3 regions of the Vreelandella lionensis genome follow, and region 2 is predicted to be linked to each of the others. Evidence: predicted binding sites of a transcription regulator. Region 2 holds the regulator's gene; each other region holds the start of a gene.
The links. The regulator sigma-54, encoded in region 2, starts transcription at its own class of promoters, with help from an activator protein. The targets are predictions, from matches to a motif close to TGGCACNNNNNTTGCTNT.

Region 1 (5,839 bases), on a different contig from region 2:
ATGGTGCAAAGCGTTTCGCAGAGGGCCTTGGGGAGCTTCCAGCAATGCAAACATGAAGCATCAGGCGGGGCGGGAAGCCCTAAGGGTGCAGTGGCCAGAACCGCAATATTCACAGTACGAAGGCGTGTCTGAACAGGTTGATGCACCGTGAGTGGGTGTCGGGCATCAAAGTGGCTGCATATGCCATCCCCTGCAGAGAGCTGTATCTGCTGCTTGCCCATTTGGAGATGAATGGTGCCTTCCAAGAGAACGCTCAAGAACCATGGCACGCTTTGGTAAGACGTGGAGGTATAGCCACGCTCTACCTGCAAATCAGAGAGCGTTAAGTGCACCCCGTGGCGCAGGCTAACGTCATGTACATGACCAGTGGCGACCGGCTGGCGCGGAGAAGTAGGGCCTTCAATGCGGTAGTGAATGCCGAAGCGCTGGCCAAGCTGGGCCAACGAAAAGGGGGTGATTTCAGGCGTTGCTAAGCGTTCCTGCTGAGGCATGGGGGCAGTCGCTATCGTGGGTGGAGCGTAGTGCCTGCGCCGTATTGGTGCTTAACGGCACGCGGGAGGCTGCAGATAAGCGCACGATAGCACTATCACTAGGGTTGTCAATGATAGTGATTCTTGTTCACTGGCATAAGGTGTTGAATTAAGTGCAGGGGAGAGGACGGGAGAGAGTATGGGAGAGAGGTAGGGGCAAGAAGTGGGGCAGCCGAACCTGCCCCATGCCGTGCAAAACGGCGTACTTACTCAGCGCCGTCAGCGGTTGGCTTAGTTGTGCTGGAAGGTTGCACAGGGGCGGGCGGTACTTCAGCTTCTACAGGCGTGGCGGCGGTGGTGCTAGAGGCCTCTACCGCTGCTTCCAAGCTGGCCACTTGGCGCTCTAGGGCCTCTACCCGCGAGCGGGTGCGTTGCAGCACATCCATCAAAATATCAAAGTCTTCCCGCGATACCAGCTCCAGGCGGTCAAACGCGCCGCGTACCACCTGCTGGACACCTTTCTGAATATCTTCCGGGGCTTGTGACGCATTCTGCAAACGGTCGCCGATCTGCTGGGCTAAGCGGCTAATGCGGTCTTGGGGCGCCATGGCTCTCTCCTTAAACGATCACGCATAAATGTGAACTGCTTGTGAGTAAGGATACGCAACCCGCCGACGATTCGCATGTGCCGTTTGTTAATTAAGCGCGGTGGGCGTACGTGTACAAATGCATCGAAATGGGGCGACTAGCTTTTTTCAATGTTCTTTTATGGTGCAAAGCAAGTCCGGCACGTAGTAGGTAGCGGTGCTTAGTTACCGCCACTTACTTATGTTAATAATTTAAGTTTTTGAATTTAAATAATAAAAAAGTGAGTGGCACGGTATGAGCATTAGTAGGGCAAGCACTAAATTCGGGCGGCCATGCCGCTATCCACCGAGCCAGCAGGGGAGATCCGGGATGAAACTCATCACCGCTATCATCAAGCCATTCAAGCTTGACGACGTTCGTGAAGCACTCGCCGACAACGGCGTTCAAGGGATTACGGTTACCGAAGTAAAAGGCTTTGGCCGTCAAAAGGGGCATACCGAACTCTACCGCGGTGCGGAATACGTGGTCGACTTTCTGCCCAAGGTGAAAGTGGAAGTCGCCGTAGACGATGCGCGCCTGGAGAGCGTGTTGGATGCCATCTGTAACGCAGCGAATAGCGGCAAAATCGGCGACGGTAAAGTGTTTGTGACGCCGTTGGAAGATGTGATCCGTATTCGTACCGGTGAGCGCGGTGCCGACGCCGTTTAAGGGCCGACTTTGAGTTGCTGATGACGTTTTAACGTCGCCAAGTATCTCTTCCAAGTACCTTTTCTTAGTACAAACGGGGAACACCTCATGAATGAGTTAGCTGATTTGAGCTATGCGCTCGATACGTTCTACTTCTTGATCTGCGGCGTGCTGGTCATGTGGATGGCCGCAGGCTTCGCCATGCTGGAAGCGGGCTTGGTTCGCTCCAAAAACACCGCAGAAATCCTGACTAAAAACATCGCACTGTTTGCGATTGCCTGCACCATGTATTTACTGGTGGGCTACTACATCATGTACTCCAGCAGCGCAGGCGGCTTCCTGCCGAACCTGGGCTTCTTGATCGGTACTGAAAACAGCGCCGATGCAGTGCTGGCCGGTGGCGACGATGCGCCTTACTACTCCATGCGTTCTGACTTCTTCTTCCAGGTAGTGTTTGTGGCTACCGCGATGTCGATTGTTTCGGGTGCGGTTGCTGAGCGTATGAAGCTGTGGGCGTTCCTGGCCTTTGCCGTGGTGATGACTGCGTTCATCTACCCGGTGTCTGGCTACTGGACCTGGGGCGGCGGCTGGTTGTCTGAAGTGGGCTACTCTGACTACGCGGGTTCCGGCATTGTGCACATGGCCGGTGCGGCTGCAGCGCTTGCCGGTGTGCTGGTACTTGGCCCGCGTAAAGGCAAGTACGGTAAAGATGGCTCTATCCACGCGATTCCCGGTGCCAATATGCCGCTGGCAACGCTGGGTACCTTCATCCTGTGGATGGGCTGGTTCGGCTTCAACGGTGGCTCTGAGCTGAAAATGTCCGATATCGGTTCAGCTAACAACGTTGCGCAAGTGTTCGTGAACACCAACGCAGCGGCTGCTGGTGGTGTCATCGCCGCGCTTATTCTAGCCAAGCTGTGGTTCCGCAAGGCGGACCTCACCATGGCGCTGAACGGTGCGCTGGCTGGCCTGGTGGCGATTACCGCCGACCCGCTTTCTCCTTCAGCGCTGGGTGCTGCCATTATTGGCGCAGTAGGCGGCCTGATTGTTGTCGCGGCTATCGTAACGTTGGACAAACTGAAGCTGGACGATCCGGTTGGTGCGATCTCCGTTCACGGTGTGGTCGGTATCTGGGGTGTGTTGGCAGTACCGCTGAATAATGGCGATGCTTCTTTCGGTGCACAGTTGATCGGTATCGTGGGCATCTTTGGCTGGGTCTTCATCGCAAGCTTAGTGGTATGGCTGGTGCTGAAAGCGGTCATGGGTATCCGCGTTAGCGAAGAAGAAGAGTATGAAGGCGTCGATATCGCTGAGTGCGGTCTGGAAGCCTATCCCGAGTTTAGCGTTAAGAAATAAGCTTGCGCTAATCATGTGAGCTGGCGTGCTCCTTTTGGCCTCCCCACCGTGGGAGGCCTTTTTGTCCTTCACAGGTAGGTTGCACGCTGGTTGTTATTAGCTAGGTACGTACTGGTTTTTTATTCTCTGCCCATGGCGGTGTATGCTTAACCCACTGGGTAACGGGCTTGGCTATGCGAGTGCCCCGCCAACCTTGATGGGTTATGACAACCGTTCAATAACGCTGTTTTGATAACAGTGGGCCACCAAGCTAGAGGATGTCGCAATGAAATTGATCTCAGCCATTATCAAGCCGTTCAAGCTTGATGACGTACGCGAATCGCTCTCTGATATCGGCGTGCAGGGCATTACGGTAACGGAAGTGAAAGGGTTTGGCCGTCAGAAGGGCCACACGGAACTCTACCGTGGCGCGGAGTACGTGGTGGATTTCCTACCCAAGGTGAAGTTGGAAGTGGCCGTTGACGACGATATGGCCGAGCAGGTGATCGACGCGATTACCCAGGTCGCCAACACCGGTAAGATCGGTGACGGTAAAATCTTTGTGATGCCCCTTGAGCAGGTCATCCGTATTCGTACCGGCGAAACAGGTAAAGACGCGGTATAACGCCCCATGGCGTACAAACAAACACCCCGCCACGCGACTGCATTGGCGGGGTGTTTTAGGTTTGGCAGCTAATTAATGTTGATCTCTTAGCACCTTACTTCTCGACGAACGCACGCTCGATGACGTAGTCGCCCGGCTCGCCCATACGCGGGGAGATATTCAGGCCCAGTTCGTCTAGTAGTGCGCTGGTGTCGTCCAGCATCGCCGGGCTGCCGCAAATCATGGCGCGGTCTTGGCGCGGGTCAATCGGCGGTAGGCCGGTGTCTTCAAAAAGCTTGCCGCTGCGAATGTGGTCGGTCAGGCGGCCCATGGTGTGGAACTCTTCACGGGTCACCGTGGGGTAGTACACCAGTTTTTCGGCGACTTCTTCGCCCAGGTATTCGTGGGCGGGCAGCTCTTTGGTGATGAAGTCGGCGTAGGCCAGCTCAGAGACTTCACGCACGCCGTGAATCAGCACGACTTTCTCGAAACGCTCGTAAACTTCCGGGTCTTGAATCAGGCTCATAAACGGCGCCAAGCCGGTGCCAGTCGAGAGCATGTAAAGGTTACGGCCCGGCAGCAGGTCGTCGCACACCAGCGTACCGGTCGGCTTGCGGCTGACCATGATTTGGTCGCCCACTTTCAGGTGCTGCAGGCGCGAGGTCAGCGGGCCATCGGGCACTTTGATGCTGAAGAACTCAAGGTGGTCTTCGTAGTTGGGGCTGGCGATGGAGTAAGCGCGCATCAACGGTTTGCCATCCACTTCCAAGCCGATCATCACAAACTGGCCGGTTTTGAAGCGCAGGCTGCGCTCGCGGGTGGTGCGGAAGCTGAATAGGGTATCGTTCCAGTGGTGAACGCTTAGCACTTCTTCCAGGGCAAACTTGCTCATGCTAACTCCTCCAAGGGCAGCGCGGCCTAAGCCTTGCTCGCCATATTCCAAAAAAGAATAAAAAATAGCTCTATAGGTTGCTGCTTATTCTAAATAAAGGGTGATATATCTGTTAAGCAAATTATCTTGATAACGCTTATCTTTAAAATCGATATAGCCCTCTCGCCGATCACTCACAGATAGGTTCTGGTCATGCACTACACCCTGCGCCAGCTAGAAGTCTTCGTGGCCGTTGCCCAGCATGAGAGCGTTTCCCAGGCGGCGCGCGCGCTGGCCATGTCGCAATCGGCCACCAGCACAGCGCTGGCGGAGCTGGAGCGCCAGTTCGACTGCCAACTGCTCGACCGCATTGGTAAGCGGCTAAAGCTCAACGCGCTCGGCTTCCAGCTACTGCCCAAGGCGGTGGCCCTGCTGGACCGCGCCGAGGAGGTTGAGGAGCTACTGCGGGGCCAACAGGGCGTGGGCGCATTGGACGTGGGGGCAACGCTCACCATTGGTAACTATCTCGCTACGCTGCTGATCAGCGATTTCATGCAGCGCTATCCCGGCAGCCGGGTACGGCTGGCGGTGCGTAATACGAGGCATATCATTGAGGGCGTGCGCCAGCACTCGCTGGATTTAGGGCTGATTGAGGGGCAGTGCGATGACGATATGATCATCAGCCAGCCCTGGGTCGAGGATGAGCTGTGCGTGTTCTGCTCGCCTCGCCACCCGCTGGCAGGGCGGGAGCACCTGGAGCTGGATCAGCTGCTGCGGGAGGATTGGATCATGCGCGAGGAGGGCTCCGGTACGCGTATGACGCTGGAGCATGCCGCCCGCCACCGTCGCAGCCGGTTCAATACGCTATTGGAGCTGGAACATACCGAGGGCATTAAACGCGCGGTGGAGTCGGGCCTTGGCATTGGCTGCGTTTCCCGGCTGGCGCTGCGCGATGCCTTCCGGCGCGGCAGCTTGGTGCCGCTGCCCACGCCGGAGTTGGATTTAAAACGCCAGTTCACCTTTATCTGGCATCGCCACAAGTACCTGACCACCGGCGTTCGGGAGTTTTTACGCCTCTGTCGCGAAATGACCGCCGGGGCCAAGCGCAGTGACGATATCCCGCTGCCACCGATTCCCTAGTGGTTACACCTTGGCCTTTTCAGGGCTTGGCAGCGCCTGAGCCTGGTGCTGCGACGCCTCTAGCGTAAAGCCACCCACCAGCGCGGCCAGCCTGTCCGCTTGGTCTTTGAGCTGCTCTGCAGCGGTGGTGGACTCTTGCACCAG
Region 2 (5,839 bases):
ACTCGACCGGCTTCGCCGCGTAAAACTGCTTGCGATTGATGTAGACGGTGTACTTACTGACGGCCGTCTCTATTTTCAGGCTGACGGTATCGAAATCAAAGCGTTTCACACCCAGGACGGTCATGGCCTGAAGTTACTCAAGCGTGTCGGCATCCATGTGGCGCTGATTACCGGCCGTGATTCACCTATGGTGAGCCAGCGCGCTGCTGCCTTAGGCATCACTCACGTGCACCAGGGCTGTGAAGACAAACTCACTACCCTGAGAGCGCTTTGTCAGCGGCTTGATATCACCTTAGAACAGGTCGCCTACTGTGGAGATGACCTACCTGATCTTGCTCCGATCAAGCGCTCCGGTGTCGGTATTACGGTCCCCAATGCTCCGGACTACATGCACACCCATGCCGACTGGATCACTGAACGCCTTGGCGGACACGGGGCTGTGCGTGAAATTTGCGATACGCTCCTAACGTCTCAAGGGCACTGGGATGCCGTACTCGATACGTATCTGCACGGACAGTCATAATGCGCTTTAGGGTAAGAAAACGGGTCTGGATCACGGTAATGGTCATCGCCCTAGGCGGCGTGCTGGTTTGGCTAGACCCTCGCGGCCCCCAGGAGACTGAGATTGACTCTGAAGCTCGTGCCCAGGAACCTGGGCACGTATTAGAGAATGCCGAAATTACCCTATTTGGCGAAACAGGCACTATTCAGCAGTCTCTGGTAACCCCACGGCTGGTGCATACTCCGCAAACGGCAATGACTGACGTGCTGTCACCCCGTGCCACGCTGTTTGATAGCGAACAACGTGAGTGGCTCGCCACGGCGAACACTGGCACCCTCAATACCGAAACCCAAGCATTAACATTGGCAGGCTCCGCGCGGCTACTAGCGCCTGAAGAGGGGTGGCAGCTTGATACCGAACTATTAAACTACGACGGGACCACCCGGCATGCCTGGAGCGACACCCACGTAGTGTTGCAGCAGCCCCCTCAGCGTATGGAAGCCTCTCGAATGGATGTATGGCTGGATGACAGCCAAGTCCGTTTAACCAACAACGTGCGCGGCGTTCATCCGCCGGCCACCCGTTCCCCTTAGGAGTCGCGATGAATGCTCTAATCCGCACTGCACTTTTTGCCCTAGCCGTGCCGCTTGTCACGATTGCACTGCCTGTAGCGGCACAAAACCAAGCGCCTATTCATGTGGAGGCCGACCGGTTAGACCTTGACCAACGAGCAGGGACAGCCGTGTACACCGGTAACGTTGACATTCGCCAAGGCAATATGCAGCTACGCGGCGAGCGTGTCGAAATTCAGCGTAACGATGCTGGCGAGTTGTCTCGCGCCATCGCTACGGGCGAGCGTGCTTACTTGCGTAACCAAATTGAAGACCAAGAAACCCCTATAGAAGGCTGGGCGCGTCGGATTATTTATCACGTTTCCGAACGCCGGGTTGAGCTGATTGACCAAGCTGAGCTGACCCAGCAAGGAGATCACTTCCAAGGTGGACGTTTAGAGTACTTTATCGATCAAGAAGTAGTACAAGCACGCTCTGACGTTAGCGGCAGTGAAAATCAGCGTATTCGTATGACCCTTCAGCCCGAACAATAGGAAGTGGCCACGTGGCAGCATCAACATCCCCAGAACCCACACCAGTAAAAACGCTCTACGCCCATCATTTAGCGAAGAGCTATAAGCGCCGCCGTGTGGTTAAAGATATTAATCTGGAAATCACTCAAGGTAGCGTGGTTGGGCTACTTGGCCCTAATGGTGCAGGTAAAACCACCTCGTTTTATATGATTGTGGGGTTGGTCAAATCGGATGCGGGCAAAGTAGGCATTGACGACCTTGACCTCACTCATGCTCCTATGCATGAACGCGCCATGGCAGGGATTGGTTACCTACCCCAGGAAGCTTCCATCTTCCGCAAGCTCTCCGTGGCCGACAACATTATGGCCATTTTAGAGACACGCAAAGAGCTTGATCGAAGCGCCCGGGAAGCACAACTTGAGTTACTACTTGAAGATTTTCACATCACTCATATACGCGACAACTTAGGCATGAGTCTTTCTGGGGGCGAACGCCGCCGTGTTGAAATCGCCCGCTCTTTGGCCACCGAACCGGCCTTTATCCTGCTGGATGAACCTTTTGCCGGGGTTGACCCGATTTCCGTTGGGGAAATTAAAACTATCATTCGAGCGTTAAAGAAACGCCACATTGGTGTATTGATCACCGACCATAACGTTCGTGAAACGCTGGATATTTGTGATATTGCCTACATTGTTGGCGACGGTCACATCATTGCCAGTGGAAACGCCCAGGAAATCCTCAACAACCAGAAGGTTCGAGATGTCTATTTAGGCGCCGATTTCCGCCTTTAAACAGTGACCTGCAGAAGCATTTCTTTTAGTGGCATGCTTATTGCACTTGCACCAAGCCATAACTCGCTCTAGGGTGGAGCTTTCTGATTAACGAGTGGTTCTCAGATGGTCATGAAAGCTTCTCTCCAATTGCGTATCGGCACACAGCTGACCATGACACCTCAGCTGCAGCAGGCTATCGCCCTGCTTCAGCTATCGACGCTGGACCTTCGTCAAGAAATTCAGCAAGCGCTAGATGCCAATCCCATGCTTGAGCAAGAAGATGAGTTTGGCGAGCAGGCTGTCAGTGAGCCTCAAGAGGCTGAGTGGTCCGAGAGCATCCCCAACGAACTCTCCGTCGACAGTGACTGGTCAGATACCTATCAAGACATAGGCAGCCTGGGTGGCAGCAGTGAAGGCCCCGACTTCGAGCGCCAAGCCGCTGGACAAAGCCTACATGGCCACCTGCTATGGCAACTGGCCATGACAGACTTTAGCCCGCGAGAATACGCCATCGCGGAAAGCCTGATTGATGCGCTGGATGCCAACGGCTATCTCACCCAGCCGCTTAATGACATTCGGGAAGGATTAAAAGCCCAAGGCCATGACAGCTTAAGCCAGCGGGAAGTGGAAAATACCCTGCTGCGCTTGCAGCAATTTGAGCCCACCGGCGTCTTTGCCCGAGACCTGCGTGAATGCCTGATGCTGCAACTCGCCTCACTACCCGAGGACACCCCGCTGCTAATGCCCGCCAAACGGCTGGTTCGCCAGTTTTTGGAAGCATTAGGCAAAGACGATATGCGGCTTCTCAAGCGCCGTTTAAGCCTTGATGACGAGCAGCTTGACGATGTCATCCGTTTAATTCGCAGCCTTGACCCACGCCCTGGGAGCACCTATGGCGTTACCGACGACAGCTACATCACCCCCGACCTAGTCGTTCGGCATGACAATGAAGGCTGGCATTTAGAGCTCAATCCAGAAGCACTACCACGCTTGCGTATACAGCCCGACTACGCCAGCTTGATCAAACGCGCAGACAAAAGCCAAGACAACCAGTTCCTCAAAGAGCACCTCCAAGAAGCCCGCTGGCTGATCAAAAGCTTATCGAGTCGCAATGACACGCTGCTACGAGTTGGGCGTGAAATTATTGCACGCCAAATTGGCTTTCTGGAGCATGGCGAAGAAGCAATGAAACCGCTGATTTTAGCGGATATTGCTGAAGCGGTAGAGATGCACGAATCCACCATATCCCGTGTGACCACGCAGAAATTTATTCACACGCCGCGGGGCGTTTTCGAGCTTAAGTACTTCTTCTCAAGCCAGGTAAGCGGCCAAGACGGCGGCGACAGCCACTCCAGCACAGCCATTCGTGCCCGCATCAAAAAGCTGATTCAGGATGAACCCTCAGGAAAACCGCTCTCCGATAGCCGCTTGGTGACTCTACTTGAAGAGGGGGGCATTAGCGTTGCACGGCGTACTGTCGCAAAATACCGGGAGTCAATGGGCATTCCCTCGTCAAGTGAGCGCCGTCGTTTACGCTAGTTAAACGGTACGTATGAACAAACTCAACGCAAGGGCTTTGCAATAGCGTAAAAAGGGTTACAATCGAAGTACAGTCCGATGGATAAGGAGCACGTCAATGCAAGTAAACATCACTGGTCATCACGTTGAACTGACTGACGCCTTGCGTGACTACGTTAACGAAAAGCTGGAACGCGTTGAACGCCATTACGACAACATTACCACGGTGCAAGTGACCTTATCTGTTGAGAAGGAGCGCCAGCAAGCAGCCTGCACACTGCACGCTGCCGGTGCAGACCTTCACGCCGAAGCGCTTGATAACGACATGTATGCCGCTATTGATGCGCTAGCAGACAAAATCGATCGTCAACTCGTTAAACATAAGGAAAAAGCACAAGCTCGCGCCCAGGGCGCTGGTGTGCGTTAACTCAATGACGTTGGAAACCATCCTCCCCCCGGAGCGCGTGCTTTATGACGTTCCCGGGGGCAGCAAAAAACGGGTGCTGGAGTTTTTCAGCACCTTTATCGCCCAAAATACACCCAGCCTAGATAGCCAAGAGGTGTTTAGCCGCCTCATTGGCCGCGAGCGACTAGGCAGTACGGGGATAGGCAACGGGGTTGCCATCCCCCACGCTCGCAGTCCTCACTGTAGCGCACCCATTGCTGGCTTTTTAAAGCTTGCTGAGCCAGTAGACTTCGACGCCATTGATGGCGACCCGGTGGATCTTGTGTTTGTGCTGCTGGTACCAGAAGAGGCAGATGACACCCACCTAGCACTGCTTGGCCAAGTGGCTACTATTATGAACGACGCCCATACGCGTCAGCAGTTGCGTAAAGCCGATAGTCAGCGCGAACTCTTAGCACTTATTACCGCCAAGATTCGCGAACAAGCCGCCTAGGCTTTATGGGCGGTGGCCACTGCACGCAGCGATAATTTCCTCCTATGCAAGCCAAGAGAGACGCTATGCAACTGGTGATCATTAGCGGCCGTTCAGGGTCCGGTAAATCTATCGCCTTACAAGCGCTAGAGGATCTTGGCTACTACGCTATCGACAATTTACCCGCCATGCTGCTGGGCTCATTAGTTGATGAACTACGTGAGCAAGGCGAGCGCACTCACTTAGCAGTGAGCATTGACGCGCGCAACCTTCCTACGGCGCTTGAACGCCTCCCAGCTTTACTGGAAGAACTACGCCAGCGAGAAATTCGTTTTCAGGTCATCTATCTGACCACGGATGCGCGCATTCTTTTGGAGCGTTACTCAGCCACCCGCCGTCGCCATCCCCTTACCCGGGATAGCGAAATGACGTTGGAAGAGGCCATCAATAAAGAAGAAGAGACGCTGCTTGAAATTCGCGATCTCGCTGACTTGTTGATCGATACGTCGCGCTTATCCGTGCATGATCTGAGACGCCGCATTACTGATCAAGTCGCCCACCAGCGAAAAGATCAGCTAACGCTGACGTTTGAGTCGTTTGGCTACAAACGCGGCGTACCCATGGATGCCGACTTAGTCTTCGATGTTCGCTGCCTGCCCAACCCTTATTGGGACCCTACTCTGCGCCAATTTACAGGGCGTGATGCCAATATAGTGGCGTTTTTAAGTAGCTACCCAATGGTCGAGGCAATGACCAATGATATTCAGGAGTGGTTGGAAAAGTGGCTTCCGGCTTACCAAAATAGCCAGCGAAGTTATATGACCGTGGCTATTGGCTGCACCGGCGGGCAACACCGCTCTGTTTATATGGTCGAACAGCTTGCTAAAAAGCTGGTTAAACAGACCGGAGAAGTACAGTTGAGACACCGTGAGCTGGGGTTACAATACACGCTGAGCGAAGAGCCAGCGGTGCCATGCGTTACCACACCCGCCGCTGCCAGCACGCCCTGAGTGTCAGGACCTAATTTTTAAGGCCTAAGCTTCTCAAGACCTAAGTTTTTTTAAGACCTAAGTTTCAAGACCCA
Region 3 (5,839 bases), on a different contig from region 2:
GAGCAGGCCAATCAGCACCGGCTGGCATTCCGCGTCATGGTTACGCACGCAGCTACGCTCGCAGAGGATTTCGGTGGGGCATACGCGGGCGCAGCTGCCGCCAAGGATATTGGCTTCCAGAATGGTTTCCGCTGCGCCATTAATGTTGTTTTCACTGAGTTGGCGGATGAAGCTCGGTATATCAATATCCGACGGGCAGGCCTCGACGCAGGGCGCGTCAAAGCAGTAGAGACAGCGCTGGCTTTCGATGATGGCCTGGCGCGGCGTCAGCGGCGGGTGCAGATCGCTGAAATTATGCGCCAACGTCGCTGGGTCGTAGGTGCCGACCTCTTTTGCGCTGGGCAGGTGATCAAGTGAATGGGTCACGGTCGTTTCTCCCTGGTCCTTCTGGACTGTTCTGTTCTTCGTAGGGGCTGGGATTAGCGCTTAACAGCCATTGGCGCATTCAGCTCGGCGCGCTTGGCGAGCAGCTCGAACACGCCGGGGTAGGCGGGGCGTTCCAAGTAGCGCCCTGCGCCGCGTTCGGCGTGTAGCTCGCCATCACGCCATGTCCACTTGCCCTGGCTAATGGTATGACGGGCAATACCGCGCACCGTTTTGCCCTCGAAAATGTTGAAATCGACGTTTTGGTGGTGGGTTTTCGCGGAGATCGTGCGCGTACCGTTCGGGTCCCACACCACGATGTCAGCATCGGAGCCCACTTGGATCGCCCCCTTGCGCGGGTAGAGGTTGAATATTTTGGCGGTGTTGGTGGAGGTGACCGCGACAAACTCTTGAGGCGATAGCTTGCCGGTATTCACGCCTTCGTCCCACAGCACGGCCAAGCGGTCTTCCACGCCTGCGGTGCCGTTGGGGATCTTGGTGAAGTCATCTTTCCCAGCGGCCTTCTGCTCTTCGCAGAAGCAGCAGTGGTCGGTGGCGGTGGTTTGCAGATTGCCGGATTGCAAGCCGTGCCAGAGCGCTTCCTGGTGCCCTTTAGGGCGGAAGGGCGGACTCATGACGTGGGCGGCGGCAGTTGCCCAGTCGGGGTTTTGATAAACGCTGTCGTCGATTACCAGATGGCCCGCTAAGCACTCGCCAAATACCGGGTGACCCTGCTGGCGGGCGTAGGCGATTTCATCCACGGCGTCCTTGGTTGAAACGTGTACCAAATAAACCGGTGCACCCAGGGTGCTGGCAATACGAATCGCCCGGCTGGCGGCTTCGCCTTCCACCTGAGGTGGTCGGGAAAGCGGATGCGCTTCTGGCCCGGTCATCCCCTGGGCGAGCAGCTTTTGCTGCATGTGGTAGACCAGCTCGCCGTTTTCCGCGTGTACCGTGGGGATCGCCCCAAGCTCTAAACACCGCGAGAAACTCTCCACCAGGATATCGTCGGTGGCCATGATCGCGCCCTTGTAAGCCATAAAGTGCTTGAAGCTGTTGACCCCATGCTCCCGAACCAGCGTCCCCATCTCTTCTTTGACGCTCTCGTCCCACCAGGTAATGGCCACGTGGAAAGCGAAGTCGGTGGCAGCTTTTTCGGCCCAGCCTTGCCAGGTGTTAAACGCTTCCAGCAGCGACTGGCCGGGGCTTGGGATCACAAAGTCGATGATGGTTGTGGTACCCCCTGCCATGGCGGCGGCGGTGCCTGTGTAGAAATCTTCGCTGGCCACCGCGCCCATAAACGGCATCTGCATATGGGTGTGGGGGTCGATACCGCCGGGCATCACCAATTGGTGGCTGGCATCGACAATCTCGCAGCCTTCCGGCACGTCTAAATCGGTGCCAATGGCGTGGATTTTTCCATCGACGCAGAGCACGTCAGCGCGGTAGGTGTCGGCGTGGGTGACGACGGTGCCGCCCTTGATCAATAAACTCATGGTTCACTCCTGGGATAATTGACTGAGGGGCTTATTCGCCGTCGGTTAAGCGGGTATAGGTTTCCGGGCGGCGGTCACGGAAGAACTGCCAGTTGTTGCGCACCTCGCGCACCATGTCTAAATCGATCTCGTGTACCAGCAGCTCGTCTTCCGTTTCGCTGGCCTGGGCTTCGATCTTGCCGCGTGGGTTGACGATATAGCTGGAGCCGTAAAAGTCGCCGATATTCCAAGGCGCTTCGCTGCCTACGCGGTTGATGGCAGCGATGAAGCAGCCGTTAGCGGCGGCCGAGGCGGGTTGTTCAAGCTCCCATAAATATTGGGATAGCCCGGCCACAGTCGCGGAGGGGTTGAAGATCACTTCGGCACCGTTAAGGGCCAGTGCTCGCCAGCCTTCAGGGAAGTGGCGGTCATAGCAGATATACACGCCGATCTTGCCGTAGGCGGTATCGAACAACGGCCAGTTAGATTGGCCCGGCTTGAAGAAGAATTTTTCCCAAAAGCCAGCCACTTGGGGAATGTGTGTTTTGTGGTATTTGCCCAGATAGCTACCGTCAGCGTCGAATACCGCCGCTGTGTTGTAGTAAACGCCTGTCTCGGTTTCTTCATAGATAGGGACGATGATCACCATGCGGTGCTCAGCCGCGAGCTTCTGCATCATCTGGCAGGTGGGGCCTTTCGGCACCCGCTCGGCAGCGGCGTACCATTTGCTGTCCTGGCTGGGACAAAAGTAGGGTTGATTAAACACTTCCTGGAAGCACAGTACTTGCACACCTTGTTCAGCGGCTTGTTTTATCAGCGGCAGATGCGCTTCGTTCATTGTGTCTCGAATAGCGGCGGGTTCCAGGTCGGTACTGGTTTTTAGGCCCATTTGAATCAGGCCGATTTTCATCTTCTGCATACAAAGCCCTCTCGTGTCATACGCACCAACCGTCTGCTAACGCATAACGGTGATTAACGGTCAGGTAAAACCATGTATTGCTAATATGGATTAGCAAATACGGCGGTCGCTTGGCGTGTAGTGACGTCGGCTTAAAGCCAAATGTTTATTGTTATGAGTAAAAGTTGTCATATTTGACAGCTTTTTGAAAATAGACCTTTACGTAGTCACTTTTCAAGGTTTTTTTATGGGGTGTGCGGCTATGTATTAACCAATTGATTTTATTTGTTTTTATTTTTTATGTGATCTTTTTTTGCTAATTTAGTGAGTGTTTGCACATATTTGGTGGTTTTTAAATTCTTTTAAAATCAGTGATTTGATTTTTTATTGGCTGGTTTGTGCACTTTTTATGGTGCTTTTATGGTGCAATATTTTTTTAACGAACTAAGGTTTTTAGTGGGTTTGCTATACATTGGTGAAAACAATAACAAGCGCGTAGGTAGTGACTGCCTATCTGTCGATCAAGTCAGCTTTTTGTTCAATAAGTTAACGATCCTGTCTTCAGTTTAGGCATGCTTATTGCTGCGACAAAAGCTGAACCCGTACATGCGGTCGGCAATGTCGCTGCTGAGGAGAATAAAATGACTGGCTCAAGAACCCAGATGGTAGACAGAGAGGGGTTGATTGAACTTAATGTTGGTGAGGACGTGCGCAATAGTCCCCGCTTCAATAAAGATATTGCACCTACCCAGGCAAGTGAGCGTACCTGGAGTAAGTGGAATATCGCGGCACTATGGGTGGGGATGTCGATCTGCGTGCCCACGTATACGCTGGGTGGGGTGCTAACCGCCTACTTCGGCTTGAGCGTGGGGGAGGCGCTCTTTGCCATCCTGCTGGCCAACGTCATCGTACTGATTCCACTGACGCTGAATGCCTTTCCTGGCACTAAGTTCGGGATTCCTTTTCCGGTGGTATTGCGCTCATCCTTCGGTATTTTGGGCTCGAATGTGCCGTGCCTAGTACGTGCGCTGGTGGGCTGCGGCTGGTTCGGCATTCAAACCATGTTTGGTGGCTTAGCTATCCATTTGCTGCTGTCGGAGCTAATTCCCGCCTGGGCAGCCTTAGGTGGCGTGGGGGAAGTGATTGGCTTTTTTGTTTTCGGCGCGATGAACCTGTATGTGGTCATTCGCGGAGCGGAGTCGATTAAGTGGCTGGAAACGCTGGCTGCACCGCTGCTGTTGGCCGTAGGCGTTGGCCTGATGATGTGGGCGTGGCCGCATATGTCGATGACCGAGCTGCTGGCTCAACCGCCATCGCGCCCTGAGGGGGCTTCCGTTTATGGTTATTTCTTTGCCGGTTTGACCGCCATGGTGGGTTTTTGGGCGACTCTCTCACTAAATATTCCTGACTTCAGCCGCTTTGCCAAAAGCCAAAAAGATCAAATTGCAGGCCAAATTATTGGTCTACCGCTGACGATGTTCTTCTTTGCTGCCCTTGGGGTCGTGCTAACCGCTGCGTCTGAATCGCTAGTAGGGCAAACCGTTGCAGATCCGGTGAGGTTAATCGGTTATATCGACAGCCCCTTCTGGGTCATTATGGCGATGTTATTGATCATTATTGCCACTATTTCGACCAACACCGCTTCTAATATCGTCTCCCCTACCAATGATTTTCAGAACATAGCGCCAAAAGTGATCAACCAGACGCGTGGCGTGCTGATAACCGGTGCGGTGGGAGTGCTGCTGATGGGCTATGACCTGTTACAAAAGGCAGGCATCATTCCTCCTGGAGTGTCTCTTGAGCAGATGTACTCCAATTGGCTGCTGGGTTACTCCAGTCTGTTAGGCCCCATTGCGGGCATTATGGCGGTGGACTACTTCCTGATTAAAAAGCAGCGCCTGGATGTGCCCAGCCTGTACCTGGATGGTCACGCCTATCCTGCGGTCAACATGGCCGGTTTTATCGCTTTCGGGGTTCCTGTTGTGCTGACCTTACTGTCACTGTTAACCGGCACGATGAACTGGTTCTATGACTACGGCTGGTTCACTGGCTCCGCGCTGGGGGCGATTGTTTACTACGTCGCAAGCCAGGTATTGGCGTCATCTCCAAAGGCGGGGCCTGCGCCAGTGATGGCCAGCGAGGTGACAGAGCAATCCTGATCGGCTATCGGTGATAGTGGCTGTATGACAAAGCTCGGCAATTAGCCGAGCTTTGTCAGGATTAGCCTACGTCCCACTGATAAACCCCAAAAACGCATCCACCACGCGATTGGGGCGGCGGTCATGGCGGGTAATCAGTACAAACGGGATGCGGTAGTGCTGAGTAGCGGTGTGAAGCGCGCGCATCTTGCCAGCTGCCACCCACTGCTCGGCGACATGTTCGGGTAGAAAGCCCATAAAGCGTCCGGTCAAAATCAGAAAGGCGGCCCCTTCTCGGTCCGAGGCAGAAGCCTGTAGGTTGAGTGCTTCGTGGGCTTGGCGTGCAGCATCAGGTAGGGGGTAGCGCGGGCGAATCGCCGGGTGGCTGGCGATTTGTGCAAGGCTCAATGCCTCATCGGGCACGCTGAACAGTGGATGTTCGGCGGAGCAGTATAAGTAAGAGGGTTCGTCGTACAGCAGTTGTGTTTCTAAACTGGTGGGCAAATTCACCGCAGGCACTACCCCCACATGCAGGTGACCATCCATCACGCCGCGAATCACCGCGTCCGACGGCTCCATATGAATATGGACCGTTACCTCGTGATGAGGGGCGGTGAGTGCTGCCAACGCATGGGTCACATCCATGGCGGGTAGCGTGACGAGGTTATCGGTAATACCGATATTCAATTTGCCTTTGATAGTGTGATGCAGCGCGTTAACGTCGCTTTTAAAGGTCTCCAGCGCCGTAAGCAGCGTTAGCCCTGCCTGATAAATCTCTTTCCCCTCTTCTGTTAGGCTGAATCCGCCGCGTCCTCGCTGACAGAGGGAAAACCCCAGACGTCCCTCCAGGTCGTTCATATGCTGGCTAATGGCCGAGCGACTAATCCCCAAGGTGGTTTCCGCAGCGGTAAAACCGCCGCACTCAACGACCGTCTTAAAAATGCGGATCAGGCGTATTTCGTAGT

Region 1: glnK (P-II family nitrogen regulator) is a predicted target of sigma-54. The motif match lies at 3,181-3,198, and genes of this name have one in related genera.
Region 3: ACIGG6_RS12685 (NCS1 family nucleobase:cation symporter-1) is a predicted target of sigma-54. The motif match lies at 3,305-3,322, and genes of this name have one in related genera.

What each region holds. Positions count from the first base shown of each region.
Region 1 covers NZ_JBITWC010000015.1:74,375-80,213, reverse strand. The annotation lists gene ACIGG6_RS10995 (helix-turn-helix transcriptional regulator) at 1-491, opposite strand, end outside; gene ACIGG6_RS10990 (accessory factor UbiK family protein) at 737-1,078, opposite strand; gene ACIGG6_RS10985 (P-II family nitrogen regulator) at 1,428-1,766, shown strand; gene ACIGG6_RS10980 (ammonium transporter) at 1,854-3,101, shown strand; gene glnK (P-II family nitrogen regulator) at 3,367-3,705, shown strand; gene ACIGG6_RS10970 (ferredoxin--NADP reductase) at 3,800-4,576, opposite strand; gene ACIGG6_RS10965 (LysR family transcriptional regulator) at 4,769-5,695, shown strand; partial or broken gene ACIGG6_RS10960 (methyl-accepting chemotaxis protein) at 5,699-5,839, opposite strand, start outside.
Region 2 covers NZ_JBITWC010000022.1:58,474-64,312, forward strand. The annotation lists gene ACIGG6_RS13955 (KdsC family phosphatase) at 1-523, shown strand, start outside; gene lptC (LPS export ABC transporter periplasmic protein LptC) at 523-1,095, shown strand; gene lptA (lipopolysaccharide transport periplasmic protein LptA) at 1,104-1,607, shown strand; gene lptB (LPS export ABC transporter ATP-binding protein) at 1,619-2,377, shown strand; gene ACIGG6_RS13975 (RNA polymerase factor sigma-54) at 2,483-3,898, shown strand; gene hpf (ribosome hibernation-promoting factor, HPF/YfiA family) at 3,996-4,304, shown strand; gene ptsN (PTS IIA-like nitrogen regulatory protein PtsN) at 4,309-4,776, shown strand; gene rapZ (RNase adapter RapZ) at 4,842-5,765, shown strand.
Region 3 covers NZ_JBITWC010000019.1:53,443-59,281, reverse strand. The annotation lists gene ACIGG6_RS12700 (NAD(P)-dependent oxidoreductase) at 1-366, opposite strand, end outside; gene hydA (dihydropyrimidinase) at 420-1,859, opposite strand; gene ACIGG6_RS12690 (nitrilase-related carbon-nitrogen hydrolase) at 1,891-2,757, opposite strand; gene ACIGG6_RS12685 (NCS1 family nucleobase:cation symporter-1) at 3,378-4,895, shown strand; gene ACIGG6_RS12680 (LysR family transcriptional regulator) at 4,962-5,839, opposite strand, start outside.